Regions from separate parts of the Bradyrhizobium sp. WSM471 genome, predicted to be linked through region 2. Evidence: predicted binding sites of a transcription regulator. Region 2 holds the regulator's gene; each other region holds the start of a gene.
The links. The regulator PhoB, encoded in region 2, activates phosphate uptake and scavenging genes when phosphate is short. The targets are predictions, from matches to a motif close to TGTCATNNANCTGTCAT.
Positions count from the first base shown of each region.

Region 1: BRA471DRAFT_RS02000 (DUF2794 domain-containing protein) is a predicted target of PhoB. The motif match lies at 3,679-3,695, and genes of this name have one in related genera.
Region 3: BRA471DRAFT_RS25365 (UDP-2,3-diacylglucosamine diphosphatase) is a predicted target of PhoB. The motif match lies at 2,195-2,211, and genes of this name have one in related genera.

Region 1 is NZ_CM001442.1:413,372-420,246, forward strand. Features, by position in the region: gene acnA (aconitate hydratase AcnA) at 1-2,138, shown strand, start outside; gene BRA471DRAFT_RS01995 (thioredoxin family protein) at 2,370-3,161, shown strand; gene BRA471DRAFT_RS02000 (DUF2794 domain-containing protein) at 3,759-4,127, shown strand; gene BRA471DRAFT_RS02005 (GNAT family N-acetyltransferase) at 4,244-4,774, opposite strand; gene BRA471DRAFT_RS02010 (Bax inhibitor-1/YccA family protein) at 5,003-5,794, opposite strand; gene BRA471DRAFT_RS02015 (ABC transporter permease) at 6,065-6,875, opposite strand, start outside.
Region 2 is NZ_CM001442.1:7,513,134-7,520,008, forward strand. Features, by position in the region: gene BRA471DRAFT_RS34395 (Hsp33 family molecular chaperone) at 1-302, opposite strand, end outside; gene argF (ornithine carbamoyltransferase) at 593-1,540, opposite strand; gene BRA471DRAFT_RS34405 (aspartate aminotransferase family protein) at 1,540-2,742, opposite strand; gene BRA471DRAFT_RS34410 (GcrA family cell cycle regulator) at 3,198-3,710, shown strand; gene phoB (phosphate regulon transcriptional regulator PhoB) at 3,915-4,622, opposite strand; gene phoU (phosphate signaling complex protein PhoU) at 4,637-5,353, opposite strand; gene pstB (phosphate ABC transporter ATP-binding protein PstB) at 5,364-6,188, opposite strand; gene pstA (phosphate ABC transporter permease PstA) at 6,185-6,875, opposite strand, start outside.
Region 3 is NZ_CM001442.1:5,580,247-5,587,121, reverse strand. Features, by position in the region: gene BRA471DRAFT_RS25380 (cytochrome c) at 1-850, shown strand, start outside; gene BRA471DRAFT_RS25375 (Lrp/AsnC family transcriptional regulator) at 875-1,120, opposite strand; gene thiD (bifunctional hydroxymethylpyrimidine kinase/phosphomethylpyrimidine kinase) at 1,250-2,050, shown strand; gene BRA471DRAFT_RS25365 (UDP-2,3-diacylglucosamine diphosphatase) at 2,235-3,047, shown strand; gene BRA471DRAFT_RS25360 (glycosyltransferase family 1 protein) at 3,061-4,104, shown strand; gene BRA471DRAFT_RS25355 (threonine/serine dehydratase) at 4,168-5,151, shown strand; gene BRA471DRAFT_RS25350 (caspase family protein) at 5,572-6,875, opposite strand, start outside.

The DNA of each region.
Region 1 (6,875 bases), 680 kb from region 2:
CCAAGAAGGAGAAGATGACGGTCGGCAAGAAGACCGGCACATTCGAGGTCGCCTATCCCGACTCCCTGGTCGGCACCGATTCCCACACCACCATGGTCAACGGTCTCGCCGTGCTCGGCTGGGGCGTCGGCGGCATCGAGGCGGAAGCCTGCATGCTCGGCCAGCCGCTGTCGATGCTGCTGCCCAACGTCGTCGGCTTCAAGCTGAAGGGCGCGATGAAGGAAGGCGTCACCGCGACCGACCTCGTGCTGACCGTGACGCAGATGCTGCGCAAGCTCGGCGTGGTCGGCAAGTTCGTCGAGTTCTTCGGCCCCGGCCTCGACCATCTCTCGGTCGCCGACAAGGCGACAATCGCCAACATGGCGCCCGAATATGGCGCGACCTGCGGCTTCTTCCCGGTCGATGCCGCCGCGCTCGATTATCTCAAGACCTCTGGCCGCGCCTCGGCGCGCGTCGCGCTGGTGCAGGCCTATGCGAAGGCGCAAGGGCTGTTCCGCACCGCCAAATCGCCCGATCCGGTGTTCACGGAGACGCTGACGCTCGACCTCGGTGACGTCGTGCCCTCGATGGCCGGCCCGAAGCGCCCCGAAGGCCGCATTGCGCTGCCATCCGTGGCCGAGGGCTTCTCGCTCGCGCTCGCCAGCGAATACAAGAAGGCCGAGCAGCCGGCGAAGCGCTTTGCCGTCGAAGGCAAGAAGTTCGACATCGGCCATGGCGACGTCGTGATCGCCGCGATCACCTCCTGCACCAACACCTCGAACCCGAGCGTGCTGATCGGCGCCGGTCTTCTGGCGCGCAACGCCGCCGCGAAGGGCCTCAAGGCAAAGCCGTGGGTGAAGACCTCGCTCGCCCCGGGCAGCCAGGTGGTGGCGGCCTATCTCGCCGATTCCGGTCTCCAGGCCGATCTCGACAAGGTCGGCTTCAACCTGGTCGGTTTCGGCTGCACCACCTGCATCGGTAATTCCGGTCCGCTGCCCGAGGAGATCTCGAAGTCGATCAACGACAACGGCATCGTCGCGGCTGCGGTGCTCTCCGGTAACCGCAACTTCGAAGGCCGTGTCTCGCCGGACGTGCAGGCGAACTATCTCGCCTCGCCGCCGCTCGTGGTCGCCCACGCGCTCGCGGGCACCGTCACCAAGAATCTCGCCGTCGAGCCGCTCGGTGAAGGCAAGGACGGCAAGCCGGTGTACCTCAAGGACATCTGGCCGACGACAAAGGAGATCAACGCCTTCATGAAGAAGTTCGTGACCGCGTCGATCTTCAAGAAGAAGTATGCCGACGTGTTCAAGGGCGACACCAACTGGCGCAAGATCAAGACCGTCGAGAGCGAAACCTATCGCTGGAACATGAGCTCGACCTATGTGCAGAACCCGCCCTATTTCGAAGGCATGAAGAAGGAGCCGGAGCCGGTCACCGACATCGTCGAGGCCCGCATCCTCGCCATGTTCGGCGACAAGATCACCACCGACCACATCTCGCCTGCCGGTTCGATCAAGCTCACCTCGCCCGCGGGCAAATATCTCAGCGAGCACCAGGTGCGTCCGGCCGACTTCAACCAGTACGGCACGCGGCGCGGCAACCATGAAGTCATGATGCGCGGCACCTTCGCCAATATCCGCATCAAGAATTTCATGCTGAAGGGCGCCGACGGCAACATTCCGGAAGGCGGTCTCACCAAGCACTGGCCGGACGGTGAGCAGATGTCGATCTACGACGCCGCGATGAAGTACCAGCAGGAACAGGTGCCGCTGGTGGTGTTCGCCGGCGCCGAATACGGCAACGGCTCGTCGCGCGACTGGGCCGCGAAGGGCACGCGTCTGCTCGGCGTGCGCGCCGTGATCTGCCAGAGCTTCGAGCGCATCCACCGCTCCAATCTGGTCGGCATGGGCGTGCTGCCGCTGACCTTCGAGGACGGCACCTCCTGGTCCTCGCTTGGCCTGAAGGGCGACGAGAAGGTCACGCTGCGTGGTCTCATCGGCGATCTGAAGCCGCGCCAGAAGCTTACCGCCGAGATCGTCTCCGGCGACGGTTCGCTGCAGCGCGTTTCGCTGCTTTGCCGCATCGATACGCTGGACGAGCTCGAATACTATCGCAACGGCGGCATCCTGCATTACGTGCTGCGCAAGCTCGCGGCGTAAGCGCGGATTTGTGAACGGTGGCTCACTGCGAAGTGAGTAGTAGGTTACACGAAGGCGGCCTATCACAAGGCCGCCTTCACGCGTTTGCGGCAGGCTTCAGATGGGCCCGCCCGGCAGAGAACCTCGTCTTGGACGGTTCTTGGACGGACAAATGGGTGAGGTCCGTAAGACTACGGTGACCATCCGGCGGTAAGATTTCCCTCTCACGAGCAATGGTGTGCGGCGTTCGACATGACAACAATGACGGCTTCTCATCTGGTTTCACGCAACGTGATCTCGAGGTGGTCCGGCGCCCTCTGGTCGGGTGCACTTGGTCTCTGTGCGATCGTCGCCGTCATTCGCCCTGCCGAGGCTGATCCCCGCGCCGTTGTCGAATTGTTTACCTCGCAGGGCTGCTCCTCCTGCCCGCCGGCCGACAAGATCATCGGCGATCTCTCCCGCGATCCCTCGATCATCGCGCTGAGCATGCCGATCGACTATTGGGACTATCTCGGCTGGAAGGACACATTGGCCGATTCGCGCTTCTCTGCACGGCAGCGGGCCTATTCACGCATGCGCGGCGACCGCGAAGTCTACACGCCGCAGGTTGTGGTCAACGGCTCCACGCATGTCGTCGGCAGCGACCGCACCGGCATCGAAATCGCCATCGGCAAAACCGACACGGGCACTGGTGTGATGAGCGTGCCCGTGACGATGTCGCTCGCTGGCAAACAGATCAACGTCTCGGTGGCCGCGAGCAAGGAGCCGACGGCGTCCCACGGCGAGGTCTGGATCTGCTCCATTGCGAAGTCGGTGCCGATCGCGATCAGCCGTGGCGAAAATCGCGGACAGCAGGTCATCTATCACAACGTGGTGCGCAACCTGCTCAAGGTCGGCGACTGGACCGGCCGTCCGGAAAGCTGGACGGTGCCGATCGAGAACCTCACGCGCGACGGCGTCGACGGTGCCGTGGTCTATGTCCAGGACGGCAGCCGGGAGAGACCGGGCCCGATGCTGGGCGCGGCGTACACGTCGCTGCACTGATTCGATTCTTTCTTCCTAGGCGTCGTACTCGCTCTCAACCCTCATGGTGAGGAGCGCGCCCTTGCGCGCGTCTCGAACCATGCAGGCCCGGCGGCAGACATCTCAGGCCTCGATCCTTCGAGGCGCCGCTTCGCGGCTCCTCAGGATGAGGGGAGAGAGTTTGTGCTGAGATGGTGAGATATCCGTCGAGGCAGAAACATCCCGACACGAACAAAACCGACCCAAACAAAAAAGGACCAACTCGCGTTGGCCCTCCTTGTCGTGCGAACAGACCCGATCCTGACGGCCCCGGGGGGCTGGGGGCTGAGGAATCCGGAACCGAAAGGACCGGGTCAACGCACATAGGTCTTTTCGCAATGCAGGGCGGCAGTCGCTTGGCGGAAAAGCGGCGACACTATGATTCCTGCTAACGATCCCGTGACGGTTTGCCGCGACAGAGTTCCACCGCTGCGTGTGGGCGGATTTGCCCCGGATTCAGAGTCCTTTTGAGGGCCTTGCGGTGGGGAACAGTTGGCGCGATCATGCAACTGTCATGATCCGCGGTTCCGGGGACGGTCTTCGCGGACGTGGTCATGCTGATGCGACAGGAGGCGGCCTATGAGTCTGTCGGAGGATGCCGATCCGAGCGAACAGCGCGCGGCGGCGCGGCCCGCCGCGTCGAATGCGCAGCTGAGCCGCGTGACGTTCAACCGGCTCGAGCTGCACCGTATTCTCAATCTCTACGGCCGGATGGTCGCGGACGGCGAGTGGCGCGACTATGCCATCGACTTCCTCAGGGATCGCGCCGTGTTCTCGGTCTTTCGCCGCGCCTCGGAGGTGCCGATCTATCGTATCGAGAAGGATCCGCGCCTCGCGCGCAAGCAGGGCATGTACAGCGTGATCTCGGCGACGGGCCTGATCCTGCGCCGTGGCCACGAGCTGGAGCGCGTGCTCCTGGTGATCGATCGCAAGCTGGCGGTGGTGTGAGCACCCCCGTCATTCCGGGGCGCGACGAAGTCGCGAACCCGGAATCTCGATATTGTTCGCCCACAACTTCTGGATTCCGGGTTCACGCTGCGCGTGCCCCGGAATGACGGTAGCCTCTACTTCCCCGGCACCGTACCCGCGCCCTCACCAAGATCCCGCTGCATCATCACCGTGTCCAGCCAGCGGCCGAATTTCAGCCCGACGCTGGGATGCGTGCCGATCATCTTGAAGCCGGCCTTGGTGTGCACGCCGACCGAGCCGGCATTGGCGGAATCGCCGATCACGGCGATCATCTGGCGGAAGCCGCGCGCCTCGCATTCGACGATCAGCCGCTCCAGCAGGAGCGCTCCGATGCCGCGGCGGTGGAAGGATGGATCGAGATAGATCGAGTTCTCGACGGTGAAGCGGTAGGCCGGCCGCGGCCGGTAGGCGCCGGCATAGGCGTAGCCGGCGACGCGCCCGTCGAGGATGGCGACGAAATAGGGATAGCCGCCGTCGATCAGCGTGCGGTAGCGGCGCGTCATCTCGGCGAGGTCGGGCGGCTCCAGCTCGAACGTCGCGGTGCCCTCGCGGACGGCCTGCTGGTAGATGGCGGTGATGGCGGGAAGGTCGGCCTCAGTGGTGGGCCTGATATCGGGTGCGGACATGGGGCGAGATTAGAGCCTTCCCGGGACGGCTGGAAGAGGCAACGGTGCTTCCTCATGCTCCGTCATTGCGAGGAGCCCTTGCGACGAAACAATCCAGAAATGCGCCAGAGGAGGGACTCTGGATTGCTTCGCTTAGCTCGCAATGACGGTGGGTGTTGAGAGGCTCGCCCCAAACAAAAACCCCGGCCTTTCGGCCGGGGCTGGTGTCGTTCACTCTCGCCTCAGCGCTTAGTCGCGCTGGCCGAGGAGCTGCAGGAGCAGCGTGAACAGGTTGATGAAGTTCAGGTACAGCGACAGCGCGCCGGTGATGGCCGCACGCTCTGCGATGTCACCGCCGGCCGAGGCGTAGCCGTAGATGTAGTCGTTCTTCAGCCGCTGGGTATCCCAGGCGGTGAGGCCCGCGAACACCAGCACGCCGACCACCGACACGACGAACTGCAGCACCGAGCTCGCCAGGAACAGGTTCACCAGGCTCGCGATGACGATGCCGATCAGGCCCATGAACAGGAACGAGCCCATTCCGCTCATGTCACGCTTGGTGGTGTAGCCGTAGAGGCTGAGTGCGCCGAAGGTCGCCGCGGTGATGAAGAACACCCGCACGATCGAGGTGTGGGTGAACACCAGGAAGATCGAGGACAGCGAGATGCCCATCAGCGCCGCGAACACCCAGAACAGGATCTGGGCCGTCGAGGGAGCGAGACGGTTGATGCCTGCCGAGATCACGAACACCATGGCGAGCGGCGCGAGCATAAACAGCCACTTCAGCGGGCTGACGAACATCGCGTAGCCGAACGGCGTCAGGAACAGCTTGCCGACGCGGACGGCTTCCGGGGTCGGAACGTCAGTCACGGCGGCCATGTAGACGCCGAGCGCGGCAAGGCCGGTGATGGCCAGGCCGATGCTCATGTAGTTGTAGATGCGCAGCATGTAGGCGCGCAGGCCGGCATCGACCGTCGCGGCGTCAACACGCCCGGCGGCCCTGCCGAAAGGAGAAGCGTAGTTACGGTCTAGGTCCGACATGGTCGAATTCCCGTTGGTTGGTCCGGTCCGGCATTAGGGTCGCCATGCCGCCGGTTCGTCAAATTCTATCTCGGATACCGATGTCTGCCGACTAAATTTTGGCTAACAATCGGGAATCCGAACCCACTCGATATGTGGGAAACTAACACATCCGCTGCAACCTTCCACGCGCGGCTGAATGTCGCCCTCGCCCGCAATTCTGGCGAGCAGACGTGGTTAATCGCTGGAATCGTGCGATTTGGCTCCCGCGCAACCGCCCGCTACCATTTGTCACAAATTCCGCAACACGGTGGCGGGCTTTTTGTTCAACGCCAGGAGCGTGCCGGCGAGCCCGAGGCCCACCGTGACGACCAAGGCAGCCGCGACCACGCCGGCGGCGCTGCCGGCCTGCCAGACGAAAGTGAGGGTCATCAGCCGGGTCACGATCATCCAGGCCGCGACGCTGCCGGCGAAAACGCCGAACACCGCGGTGGCGAGCCCGATCAGAAGGTATTCGAGCGCATAGGCGCCGAGCAGCCGCAGCCGGGTCGCGCCCAAGGTCTTGAGGATCACCGCATCGTAGACCCTGTGACGATGCCCGGCGGCGAGCGCGCCGCCGAGCACCAGGATCGCCGAGATCAGGGTCACCGCGCTGGCGCCACGGATCGCCAGCGCAAGGTTGGTCACGACCGAGCCGACCGTCTCCATCACCTCGCGCACGCGCACGCTCGTCACCATCGGATAGGCGTCGGCGACCTCCCTGATGATCTTGCCGTCGCCGGCCGCATCGCCGCCGGCTTCCGTCAGCGTCGCGATATGGGTGTGCGGCGCGCCCTTGAAGGCGTTCGGCGAGAACACCAGGACGAAATTGATGCCGAGGCCCTGCCAGTCGATGGTGCGCAGATTGCTGATCTTGGCGGGGATGTCGCGGCCGAGGATATTGACCACGACCTCGTCGCCGAGCTCGAGGCCTAGGCCGTCCGCGATCTTCTTCTCCATCGAAACCAGTGGCGGGCCGGAATAATCGGCGCTCCACCACTCGCCCTCGACCACCTTGGAGCCCTTCGGCAGCTCGGCGGTATAGGTCAGGCCACGGTCGCTC
Region 2 (6,875 bases):
ACGACCAGGAACGACACCGGACCGTCGGTCTGCGCCTGGAGGATGAAGCGGCCCTCGAATTTCAGCGAGGAGCCGAGCAGCGTAGTCAGCACGATGGCCTCGCCGAGCAGCTTGCCGACCGGCGCGGGATAATCGTGCTTGGTCAGGATCTCGTCGAGCGCCGAACCAAGCCGCACCAGCCGACCGCGCACGTCGAGCGCGTCGACCTCGTAGGGCAGCACGGCGTCATCGATCGGAACCGCGGATGGCGCGCGAACCGGGCCTTCGGGCCCGGTTTTCATGTCAGGGGATTGGGAAACCATGGCGCTTATCTGGGGTCGGAAGGCGGAATTGGAAGGGGGGTTGGGGAACTGTACGAAGCAACCTCAACCTCGGTGTCGTCCCGGACAAGCGCTAGCCGCAGATCCGGGACCCATAACCACAGGATTACGCTACTGCGCGAGATGACAACTCCGAATCCTCGCCAAACGACTTCCTGTGGTTATGGGTCCCGGATCGGCGCTCCGTTCTGGACAACGCTACGCGTTGCCAGAAGCTGCGCTTGTCCGGGACGACGATCATATGTGAGGTGGCCGCCGGGATTCCAGCGAGATCACTTCACCTCGTCGAAGCACCAGGCCAGAATGCCCTTCTGCGCGTGCAGGCGGTTTTCGGCCTCGTCGAACACGACGGATTGCGGACCGTCGATCACCTCGTCGGTGACCTCCTCGCCGCGATGGGCGGGCAGGCAGTGCATGAACAGCGCATCGGGCTTGGCCAGCGACATCAGCTGGGCATTGACCTGATAGGGCTTGAGCACGTTATGGCGGTGCTCGCCTTCCTTGTCGCCCATCGACACCCAGGTGTCGGTCACGACACAATCGGCGCCGCGCACGGCGGCTTCGGCATCCGTGCCGAGCATGATCGGCGCGCCGGTCGCCTTGATGAAGTCGCGCATCGCTTTTTTCGGCGCGAGCTCCGGAGGCGTCGCGACATTGAGCTGGAACTTGAAGCGCTCGGCGGCGTGCGCCCAGGAGGCGAGCACGTTATTGTCGTCGCCGGTCCAGGCCACGGTCTTGCCCTCGATCGGGCCGCGATGTTCCTCGTAGGTCATGAGGTCCGCCATCACCTGGCAGGGATGCGAGCGCCGCGTCAGGCCGTTGATGACGGGGACGGTAGCGTTCGCAGCGAGCTCCAGCAGCGCATCGTGATTGAGGATGCGGATCATGATGGCATCGACGTAGCGCGACAGCACGCGCGCGGTGTCGGCGATGGTCTCGCCGCGACCGAGCTGCATCTCGGCGCCGGTGAGCATGATGGGCTCGCCGCCGAGCTGGCGCATGGCGACATCGAAAGACACCCGCGTCCGCGTCGAGGGGCGCTCGAAGATCATCGCCAGGGTCTTGCCTTCGAGCGGCCTGACCGGCTGATGCGCCTTCTGCTTCGCCTTCATCGCGGAGGACGCGGCCAGCATGCGCTTGAGCTCCGACAGCGGCAGCTCGTTGATATCGAGAAAGTGCTTCGGTGTTTTCTTGGGTGCTTTATCGGGCGACTTGCTCATCAGCTTGCCGCCCGCTTGTTGCCGGACAACGCGGTGCAGGCGCGCTCGAGCCGCCCGACGCTGTCCTCGATCTCGGCTTCGGTGACGATCAAAGGCGGCAGGAAACGCACGACATTGTCGCCGGCACCGACGGTGAGCAGCTTTTGGTCGCGCAAGGCGGCAACGAGATCGCCGGAAGGCACCACGGCCTTGATGCCGATCAGGAGGCCCTCGCCGCGCACTTCGCTGACGACATCGCTATGACGGTCGATCACGGAGGCGAGCTTCTGCTTCAGCAGCAGCGACATCCTCTGCACGTGGTCGAAGAATCCGGGCTTGAGCATGACGTCGAGCACGGCGTTCGCAGCGGCGATCGCGAGCGGATTGCCGCCGAAGGTCGAGCCGTGCGAGCCCGGCGTCATGCCGGACGCCGCTTCCGCGGTCGCAAGGCAGGCGCCGATCGGAAAGCCGCCACCGAGCGCCTTGGCCAGCGACATCACGTCGGGTTCGACGCCAAGGCGGCGGTACGCGAACAGATCGCCGGTGCGGCCCATGCCGGTCTGCACCTCGTCGAAGGCGAGCAACAAACCCTTCTCGTCGCAGAGCTGGCGCAACGCCCTCAAGAAGGCGGGCGTTGCCGAACGCACACCGCCTTCGCCCTGGATCGGCTCGATCAGGATGCCGGCGGTCTGCGGACCGATCGCCTTTTTCACCGCGTCGAGATCGCCATGCGCAACCTGGTCGAAGCCCTCCATCGGAGGGCCGAAACCTTCGAGATATTTTGCCGAACCCGTCGCGGCCAGCGTCGCCAGCGTGCGGCCGTGGAAGGCGCCTTCGAAGGTGATCATGCGATAGCGGTCTGGATGGCCCTTTGCCGCGTGATAGCGGCGCACGACCTTGATCACGCATTCCAGCGCTTCGGCGCCGGAATTGCAGAAGAACACGAAGTCCGCGAAACTTTCATTGCACAGGCGCGCGGCGAGCTTTTCGCCGTCCGGGCTCTGGAACAGGTTCGACATGTGCCAGAGCTTCGTGGCCTGCTCCTGCAACGCCGCGACCAGCGCCGGATGGGCATGGCCAAGCGCATTCACCGCCACCCCGGAGGTGAAATCGAGATAGCGCTCGCCGTTGGTCGCGATCAGCCAGCAGCCTTCGCCACGCTCGAAACCGAGGTCGGACCTGGCGAAAACGGGGAGCAAATGCGGCGCTGCGCTGTTAGTCATGACGGTCACTTGAATGTTGCGGACGGCGTGAGCGTGCATTGCGCAACGCACCATCGACCGGCCCGGAAAACGAAACGTGCCGCCTCTTGAGGGCGGCACGCACGACTATCTTAGGCCTGGTGAAACGGGTGTCAATGCCGCCCGGAAAGCCTCGCGAAACGCTGAATCCGTAGTCTTGCGGTGCCGATTTTGCGGGATTTAGCCACGGAACATGTGGAAGCGAGTCGGCGGACTCTTGCGCGGGAGTCACGCCATATTGTAGCGTTTGGATTGTCAGATACGACATCTCGTGCAGTGGTTCTGATCTTTAAGTCCTTATGTACCGGCGTAAACGTTCGGGCGTTCAAGACGCGCCCGGCGAGCCTTAAGGGATTCTGGCGGCACGGGTTTTTGAAGGCTTAGGCATTCGCTGCGAGGCCCCAGGATGGCTGGCGCGCAGCGAGGGAAAGGGTGCAATGACGGTTTTGACCTGGTCCGATGATCGCGTCGAGCAGCTGAAAAAGCTCTGGGAGGCCGGACTTTCGGCCAGCCAGATCGCGGCGGAGCTCGGCAATGTGACCCGCAATGCCGTGATCGGCAAAGTGCACAGGCTCGGCCTTTCGGGCCGCGCCAAGAGCCCATCATCGGCAGCGCCGCGGCCGCGCAAGGCGCGCCCCGCGCAGCACATGATGCGGGTGAGCCGCCCGATCTCGCGCGGCAACACCGCGCTGGCGCAGGCGTTTGAGGTCGAGGCGGAGCCGGATCCGGTCACCTACGACAACGTGGTGCCAATGAGCCAGCGGCTGTCGCTGCTGGAATTGAACGAGGCGACCTGCCACTGGCCGGTCGGCGATCCCTCCAGCCCGGACTTCTTCTTCTGCGGTGGAAGGGCGCTGTCCGGCCTGCCCTATTGCGCCCAGCACTCGCGCGTCGCGTACCAGCCGGCGTCGGATCGGCGCCGCGCACCGGTGAAGCCGGGTCCGCGCTAATCACGGCAAGTCGTCGCGCGAAGACAGTTCAATTGGAGTGTCGTCCTGGCGAAAGCCAGGACCATACTCCGAGCACGCAGTTGTTGCGCGAAAGGGGTCACTCCGAGTCTTCGCCAAACCACTCCCTGTGGTTATGGGTCCCGGATCAGCGCTCGCTTCGCTCGCTTGTCCGGGATGACGGCTGAGAACCTCAAGCCTGCAACCCTACACCTGCTCCGCCTTCGCGAAGCGATCATCCAGCGCGTAGCCGGCGCCGCGGACGGTGCGGATCGGGTCCTGCTCGCGGCCGAGATTGAGCAGCTTGCGCAGGCGGCCGATATGCACGTCGACGGTCCGCTCGTCGATATAGATGTCGCGGCCCCAGACGCTGTCGAGCAGCTGCTCGCGCGAGAACACCCGCCCCGGGTGCTCCAGGAAGAACTCCAGCAGGCGATATTCGGTCGGACCGAGATCGATCGGCCGGCCCGAGCGCGCCACGCGGCGCTTGTCGCGGTCGAGCTCGATGTCGCCAAAAGCAAGGACGGTGGCGAGCCGCTCGGGGCTTGCGCGCCGCAGCAGGCCCTTCACGCGCGCCAGCAGCTCCGGCACCGAGAACGGCTTGACGATGTAATCGTCGGCGCCGGTCGCAAGACCCCGCACCCGCTCGCTCTCCTCGCCGCGCGCGGTGAGCATGATGATCGGGAGCTGCTTGGTCTCGGGACGGGTGCGAAGCCGCCGGCACAATTCGATGCCTGACAGGCCCGGCAGCATCCAGTCGAGCACGATCAGATCGGGAATGTGCTCCTTGAGACGGGTGTCGGCGTCGTCGCCGCGCATCACCGTCTCGACGTCATAGCCGTCGCCTTCGAGGTTGTAGCGGAGAAGCTCGGTCAGGGCTTCCTCGTCCTCAACCACCATAATGCGTGCGCCCATCGGGTCGTCGCTCCTTAAGTGTTCGGTACCGTGTTGGCGAAGGTCGTCATGTCGCCCTTCGGCCGCTTGTCGGTGATCGCCTGGCCCTCGATCATGTAGAACACGGTCTCGGCGATGTTGGTGGCGTGGTCGCCGATCCGCTCGATGTTCTTGGCGCAGAACATCAGGTGAATACAGAACGAGATGTTGCGCGGATCCTCCATCATGTAGGTGAGGAGCTCGCGGAACAGCGAGGTGCAGATGGCGTCGACTTCCTCGTCGCCCTTCCACACCGCCATCGCCGCCGGCAGATCATGCGCGGCATAGGCGTCCAGCACCGACTTGACCTGCTGCTGCACGAGGTCGGTCATGTGCTCGAGGCCGCGGAACAGCTTGAGCGGATGGAAGTCCGTCTCCAGCGCCGCGACGCGCTTGCCCATGTTCTTGGCGAGGTCGCCGATGCGCTCGAGATCGGTCGCGACGCGCATGGCGCCGACGATCTCGCGCAGATCGACCGCCATCGGCTGGCGGCGGGCGATGGTGAGCACCGCGCGCTCCTCGATGCGCTTCTGCAGCGCGTCGAGCTCGGTGTCGGTGGCGACGACGCGCTGCCCGAGCGGGACGTCGCGGCGGATCAGTGCGTCGACGGACTCGACGATCATGCGTTCGGCGATCCCGCCCATCTCCGCAACCAGGCGGGTGAGTTCCTGGAGGTCGGTGTCGAAAGCCTTTGCGGTATGTTCGGAAGCCATGTCGCGTCTCCTAGCCGAACCGGCCGGTGATGTAATCCTGCGTGCGCCGGTCGGTCGGCGACGTGAAGATCTTGCTGGTATCGTCGAACTCGATCAGCTCGCCGAGATACATGAAGGCGGTCTTGTCGGAGACGCGCGCCGCCTGCTGCATGTTATGGGTGACGATCGCGATCGTGTAGTCCTCGGACAGCTCCTGGATCAGCTCCTCGACCTTGGCGGTCGAGATCGGGTCGAGCGCCGAACAGGGTTCGTCGAACAGGATCACCTCGGGCCGCACCGCGACGGTGCGGGCGATGCAGAGGCGCTGCTGCTGGCCGCCGGAGAGCGACAGACCGGAGGCGTTGAGCTTGTCCTTGACCTCGTTCCACAGTGCGCCGCCGCGCAGCGCCTTCTCGACGCGGCCGTCCATCTCGGACTTCGATATCTTCTCATAGAGACGGATGCCGAACGCGATGTTCTCGTAGATCGTCATCGGGAACGGCGTCGGCTTCTGGAACACCATGCCGACGCGGGCGCGCAGCAGATTGAGGTCCAGCTTGCCGTCGAGGATATTGGTCTGGTCGAGCATGAGCTGACCGGTGGCGCGCTGGCCTGGATAAAGGTCGTACATCCGGTTGAAGATGCGCAGCAGGGTCGACTTGCCGCAGCCCGACGGACCGATGAACGCCGTGACGCGATTGGCGCCGAGCGTCAGGTTGATGTTCTTCAGCGCGTGGTGCTCGCCGTAATAGAAGTTCAGGTTGCGCACCGTCACCTTCGGAGGCGCCTCCGGCAGCGCCGCCGTCTGCGGCAGACCCCCGGCCGCGCTCATCGACGATAATGAAAGATCACTCATTTTGCGGTCCTCTCGGCGCCAAGGATGCGCGCGCCAATATTCAGGGCAAGAACGGTCAGGGTGATGAGCAGCGCACCGCTCCAGGCCAGCTGCTTCCAGTAGGCATAGGGGCTCTGCACGAAGTTGTTGATGGTGACAGGCAGGTTCGCCATCGTCTTGTTCAGGCCGAGGCTGAAGAACTGGTTCGACAGCGCGGTGAACAGCAACGGCGCGGTTTCACCGGCGACGCGGGCGGTCGCGAGCAGCACGCCGGTGATGAGGCCGGAGCGCGCGGCGCGATAAGCGATCCGCTTGATCACCAGCGAACGCGGCAGGCCGAGCGCCGAGGCCGCCTCGCGCAATGCGTTCGGCACCAGCAGCAGCATGTCCTCGGTCGTGCGCAGCACCACCGGGATCACGATGACCGCGAGCGCGAGTGAGCCCGCGATCGCGGAGAAGCCGCGCATCGGCACCACCACCGCGCCGTAGATGAACAGGCCGATGATGATCGAGGGCGCCGAGAGCAGGATGTCGTTGATGAAGCGGATCACCGAGGTCAGCTTGTCGTTGCGGCCGTATTCGGCGAGGTAGGTGCCGGCAAACATGCCGAGCGGCGCGCCGATGCCGACGCCGATCACGGTCATGATCAGCGAGCCGACGATGGCGTTGAGCAGGCCGCCCTCGTTCGATCCCGGTGGCGGCGTGTTC
Region 3 (6,875 bases), 1.9 Mb from region 2:
GGTGGCGGCCGCCGGCATCGCGCCTGCCCGCGTCCCTGATCTTGCCAATGGCGAGGTGATGTTCAACGCCGGCGGCTGCGCCTCATGCCATGCCGTCCCCGACCAGCCCGATCGTCTCAGGCTCGGCGGCGGCGTCGCGATCAAGTCGCCGTTCGGAACGTTCTACGCGCCGAACATCTCGTCCGATCCGACCGACGGCATCGGCAAATGGAGCCAGGCCGAATTCGTCAACGCGGTGATGCACGGGGTCTCGCCGGAGGGACGGCATTATTTTCCGGCCTTTCCCTACACGTCCTATCAGCACGCCAGGCGCGAGGACGTGCTCGATCTCTTTGCGTACCTGAAAACGCTACCGGCCGTTGCAGGCAAGGTGCGCGACCACGACGTGCGCTTTCCGTTCAATATCCGCCGCAACGTCGGCATCTGGAAATTCTTATTTCTGGACGGCAAGCCCTTCGTCGCCGACAGCGCGAAGTCGCCGCAGTGGAATCGCGGCGCCTATCTCGTCAACAGTTTTGGCCATTGCGCGGAATGCCACAGCCCGCGCAATGCGCTTGGCGGCATCATCGCCGGACAACGCTTCGCCGGCGGACCCAATCCGGAAGGCGAGGGGTGGGTGCCCAACATCACCCAGAAGGGCCTTGGCGAGTGGAGCGCGAAGGATATTGCCTATTTCCTGAAGACCGGCGAATTGCCCGACGGCGACAGCGTCGGCGGCGCGATGACGCGGGTGATCAAGAACACCTCGCAATTGCCGGACGACGATCTCGCGGCGATGGCGGACTATCTCAAATCGCTGCCGCCGGTGGACGGTCCGCCGCGTCCCAAGCGCAAGGAGGGCGGCGCCTGATCAGGCCCGCTCCTTTCCGGACGATCAACTCGCGCCAAACGCCTTGAAGGTGATGATGGTGAGGGTGTCCTGGATCCCGGGCAGCACCTGCACCTTCTCGTTGACGAAGTGGCCGATATCGGTGTCGTTGTCGACGTAGAACTTCACCAGCAGGTCGTATTGCCCGGCCGTGGAATAGATCTCGGAGGCGATCTCGGCTTCGGCAAGCGCATTGGCGACCACATAGGATTGACCGAGCTTGCATTTGATCTGGACGAAAAAGGGAACCATCGCGGTCACTCCGAAAGCATATCTGACGGCTAATAGGCCAAACCCGGCCGGATTTAGCAAGCGAACTTGCTGGGCTGGGGGAGGCGCGCTAGGACGGGCCATGGCTTCGAAAACGCGGAAAATCGCCCCATGACGACGCCCGTCGCGCTGACCATTGCCGGCTCCGATTCGAGCGGCGGCGCCGGCATCCAGGCCGACCTGAAGACCTTTGCCGCGCTCGGCGTTTTTGGCGCGTCCGCCATCACGGCGCTGACGGCGCAGAACACCTGCGGCGTCACCGGCATTCACGCGGTGCCCGCCGAATTCGTCACCGCGCAGATCGACGCGGTGTTCTCCGATCTCGAGGTCGGCGCGGTCAAGATCGGCATGGTGGCGCAAGCCGCCAGCATCGATGCGATCGCGGCCGCGCTGTCGCGCTGGGCGCCCCGGCATATCGTGCTCGATCCCGTGATGGTGGCGACATCGGGCGATCGCCTGCTCGCGTCCGAAGCTGTCGACGCCCTGCGCATTAAACTGATGCCGCTGGCTTCGGTGATCACACCCAATCTGCCCGAGGCCGCGGCTCTGCTCGGCGAACCGGTCGCGGCCAGCGAGGCCGAGATCGAAAGCCAGGGGCGCCGGCTGCTGGCGCTCGGCTGCCGGGCGGTCCTGATCAAGGGCGGGCACGGCGAGGGCGCCGAGAGCATCGACTATCTCGTCGATGCCAGCACCACGATCGCGCTCGCCGCGCCGCGCGTTGCCACTCGCAATACCCATGGCACCGGCTGCTCGCTGTCCTCGGCGGTTGCCGCGGGGCTCGCCCGAGGCGAGGATCTCGAGCGCGCCGTGCGCAACGCCAAGACCTGGATCAGCGCGGCGATCGCCGCCGCCGACCGCTTCAGCGTCGGCCACGGCCACGGCCCGATCCATCATTTCCACAAATTCTACTGACGCCGCTCGCGAGCGCGCCGCGGTTCCGGGTTCTTGCGGAGGCCGCTGCGACGCCATGTCGCCTGATTGTCGCATGCGACTGATATTCGCGGGGTGGGCGAGGCAAGCGCGATTCGTATCCGAAGGTGCCTCAAAGGTTCAATTGGTCATCCCCCTGTCACGGGACATTGTTACAGGCTGGCGCATGGGAAGTTACGATGTGAGTGACGAGAGCCCGGAGCGGCGCTTTCGCACGTTGTTCATCTCCGACGTTCATCTCGGAGCCCGCGGTTCTCAAGCCGACCTTCTGCTCGACTTCCTGCGTTTCCATGATGCCGACACGATCTATCTCGTCGGCGATATCGTCGACGGCTGGGCGCTGAAATCGAGCTGGCATTGGCCGCAATCGCATAACGACCTGGTCCAGAAGCTTTTGCGCAAGGCGCGCAAGGGCGCCAAGGTGATCTACATCCCCGGTAATCACGACGAGTTCCTGCGCAACTATTACGGCACGCATTTCGGCGGCATCGACGTGGTCGAGAACACCGTCCACTCCGGCGCTGACGGCAAGCGCTATCTCGTCATCCACGGCGACATCTTCGACCTCGTGGTGCAGAACGCACGCTGGCTCGCCCATCTCGGCGACAAGGCCTACGATTTCGCGATCCAGCTGAATCGCTTCGTCAACTTCTTCCGGCGCATGTTCAAGGTGCCCTATTGGTCGCTGTCGCAATGGGCCAAGCAGAAGGTGAAGAATGCGGTGAACTATATCGGCGCGTTCGAGCAGGCGCTCGCCGCCGAGGCGCGGCGCCACGACGCCGACGGCGTGATCTGCGGTCACATCCACTACGCGGTGATCCGCGACGAGGGCGGCATCCGCTACATGAATTGCGGCGACTGGGTCGAGAGCTGCACGGCGCTGGTCGAGCACGACGATGGCCGTTTCGAGATCATCACCTGGGCGGACCAGGCCGAGAAGCCGGCACAGGTCCCGCAGGTTGCAGCCAGAGCTGCATGACAAAGGCAGCCTGATGCGCATCCTGGTCGCGACCGACGCCTGGCACCCGCAAGTCAACGGTGTGGTTCGGACGCTGACCAAACTTGCTGACGGTGCCAAAAGCCTCGACGTCGAATTCTCGTTCCTGACGCCGCAATCGTTCCGCACCTTTGCGATGCCGAGCTACCGTGACGTGCGGCTGGCCATGCCGCGGCCGGGCAGAATCGCAAAGCTGATCGAAGAGGCGCACCCGGACAGCATCCACATCGCGACGGAGGGTCCGATCGGCCTGATGGTTCGGCGTTATTGCCGCCAGCGCAAGCTGCCCTTCACGACCAGCTTCCACACCCGCTTTCCCGAATATGTCCGCGCCCGCGTGCCGGTGCCGGGCTCGCTGATCTGGCGGGCGCTGCGCCGATTTCACAGCCCCAGCCGCGCCGTGATGGCGGCAACGCCGGCGCTCGCCAGCGAGCTGACCGAGCGCGGCTTCGACAATGTCGTGCTGTGGCCGCGCGGCGTCGACACCCATTTGTTCCATCCCCGCGCGATCGATCTCTGCCTGCCGGCACCGGTGTTCCTCTCGGTCGGCCGGGTCGCGGTGGAGAAGAATCTCGAGGCGTTCCTCGACCTCGACCTGCCCGGCACCAAGGTGATTGTCGGCGACGGTCCGGCGCGTGTCGCGCTGGAGGAGGCCTATCCGGACGCGATCTTCCTCGGCGAAAAGCACGGCGAGGAGCTGGCGGACATCTATGCGGCCGCTGACGTCTTCGTGTTTCCGAGCAAGACCGACACGTTCGGCCTCGTTCTGCTCGAAGCGCTGGCGAGCGGCCTGCCGGTCGCGGCCTTCCCGGTGAAGGGCCCCCGCGACGTGATCGGCGATGCCCCGGTCGGCGCGCTCGATCACGATCTGCGCGGTGCCTGCTTCGCCGCGCTGGACATCTCCCGGCAGGACTGCGTCGAATTCGCCGCCAACTACACCTGGGAAGCCTCGGCCCGGGCCTTTATCGACAGCATTTTGGCGGTCGATGCGGTGCTGCCGGGCCGGAACGGGGCAGAACCGGCGCGATTCGTCGCCTGAGGGGAAGAAGCGCTCGCGCAGACATGCCTTGCCCGCGCCTCATCCGCCGCGATAACATCGGGCATGACAGAACAGCTCCTCCCGATCGGCCCTGCCGATATCGATGCCGCAGCACGCGTGATCGCACCCTTCGCCGTCCGCACGCCGCTGCTGTCCTTTCCCGTGCTCAACGAACGCGTCGGCGCAAAGGTCTATCTCAAGCCGGAGATGCTCCAGCGCACCGGTTCGTTCAAGTTCCGCGGTGCCTTCAACAAGGTCGCCTCGATCCCGCAGGACAAGCGCGCCGGCGGCGTAGTCGCGTTCTCCTCCGGCAACCACGCCCAGGGCGTGGCGGCGGCGGCCAAGATCCTCGACATGCAGGCGACCATCGTGATGCCTGCGGATGCGCCGTTGTCGAAGCGCGAGCGCACCAAATCCTACGGTGCCGAGGTCGTGCTGTACGACCGCGACCGCGACGACCGCGAGGCGATCTCGCGCGGTATCGCCGAGAAGCGCGGCGCGACGCTGGTCAGGCCCTATGACGATCCCTTCGTGATCGCCGGCCAAGGCACGGCCGGCCGCGAGATCGCCGAGGACATGGCGGCACTTGGTCTCGCCCCAGATATCGTGGTAGCGCCGGCCTCCGGCGGCGGCCTGATCGCGGGCGTCGCGACGGCCGTAAAGGCACGCTTTCCGCTGGCCCAAATCGTCGTGGCCGAGCCCGAAGCGTTCGACGATCACGGCCTGTCGCTGACCGCGGGCCACCGCGAGCCGCACGCACCCGCCGGCCGCACCATCTGCGATGCGCTGATGGCCCTGATCCCCGGCGAGATGACCTTTGCAATCAACAGCAAGCTGCTCGCGCGCGGCGTGACCGCGTCGGACAAGGAAGTCGGCGCGGCCGTCGCCTTTGCCTATCGCGAGCTGAAGCTCGTGGTCGAGCCGGGCGGAGCGGTCGGCCTGGCCGCGCTGCTTGCGGGGCGACTTGATGTTGCCGGCAAGAACGTCGTCATTGTGCTCTCGGGCGGCAATGTCGACGCCGATCTGTTCGCCGAGCTGGTGGCCTGAGAGCAGTTTCCCTGTGGCCATCCTTCGAGACGCCCGCTTTGGCGGGCTCCTCAGGATGAGGAAGGCGTGCGCGGCAGCAGCTTCAATCGGCCCCGATGCTGATTAGCCTCATCCTGAGGAGACCGCGGAGCGGTCGTCTCGAAGGACGAGGCGCGCGCTCAGAGCGCGCCAATGCTGATCATATCTATTCCCCAATGCGAAGAGGGGCAGAGCGTCACCGCTCTGCCCCTTCTTTATTTGTCGCATGTGGGTTCGAACTCGCCGCTTTGCTCGGTGCAACCTCTCCCGCTTGCGGGGGAGGTCGGCGCGAAGCGCCGGGTGGGGGCTCTTTCCTCTCGCGGGATCCTCGTTTGTGGAAGCACCCTCTCCCCAACCCTCCCCCGCAAGCGGGGGAGGGCGCGCACCTTCTTCTTTGCATCATCAGTGCATGAAGCCGCCGCGGTGGTTGTTGCCGCTGTTGCCACCCTGGCTCTGGTTCATCGACTGGCGGAAGTTGTTGTTGCCATTGTTGACGATCCGGTTGTTCGTGTTGAACTGCGGGCGGTCGTTGTTCTGCACCTGCAGCTTGTTCACCGGGTTGTTGCTGATCTTCACGCCGTTGTTGATGCGGATCGGGTTGTTCTGGGTCTGAACGTTGACGGGCTTCGTATCGATGGTCGTGCCGCCCTTGCCGACATTCACCGGCATGCTCACGATCTTGCCAGGATTGCCACTGGTTGTGCCGTTGGCAGTGCCATTCGGCGTCTTATTGGTCGCAGGCAGCGTCACGATCTTGCCGATGCCGCCATTGTTGTTGGTGGTGTTGGTGGTGTTGGTCGGCGCGGGCAGGGTGGCGATCTTGCCCGGGGTCTGCGACGGCGTGCCGTTCTGCGGGTTGGGCTGGTTGTTGCCCGCCGGCAGGTTGATGATCTGGCCGCCATTGCCGAGCTTGCCGATGCCGTTGTTGTCGCCCGACTTCTGCACGATCGGAAAATTGCCGTTCACTTGCGCGCCGCCATTACCCTGCTGCAGCGGCATGTATTTGGGCTGGCCGAGATTGCCGATCTTGAAGGTCGGGGCGATATTCTGCGGCGCCAGGAATTTGGTCGCCTGCATCAAGGGAATCTGCTTCGGCTGCATCTGGAGCTTCAGCGCGACCTGCGCATAGGGCGTGTTGCCGTAGCTGTCGTAGAAGTTCTTGTAGCCGAGCGGCGAGTTCGCGAGCACCGCCTTGTGCCAGGCCTGCGTGAGCAGCAGGTTGTTGAGCAGCCAGCGGACGTGATCGCACAGCGGGTCGTGCGGATACATCGTGATGAATTCCTGATAGTACTCCGGCCGTGCTTCGGACACGACGTAGTCATAGGCTTGGCGGGTCGAGCGGCTCGGCAGGTTGGAGGCCATCTGCACCACAGGCGCATTCACCGGCGCGCGGTTGGCGGCAACGGCGGTGTCGCCGAAGAAGGTGAAGTCCGACGTCAGCGACGAGCTCTCCCACGGGATCTGCGCGCCGCTGGTGGTCTGGTTCACTTCGAGGCGCACGCGCTTGAACAGCTGCTCGATCGGCACGTTGGGCTCGCGCGCGACGTTCAGGAAGGCCTGCGTATAGGGGCTGTGGCCGCCGGTGCCGTCCTGCGCTTCCGCGCCCGGCGCGGTCGAGTAACCGACGATCGAACCGTTCGGCGCATCGACGATGGCCAAGCCGCGGCCGGCATCATTCACGTTCGGGAACGGGTTGTTGCGGCAGG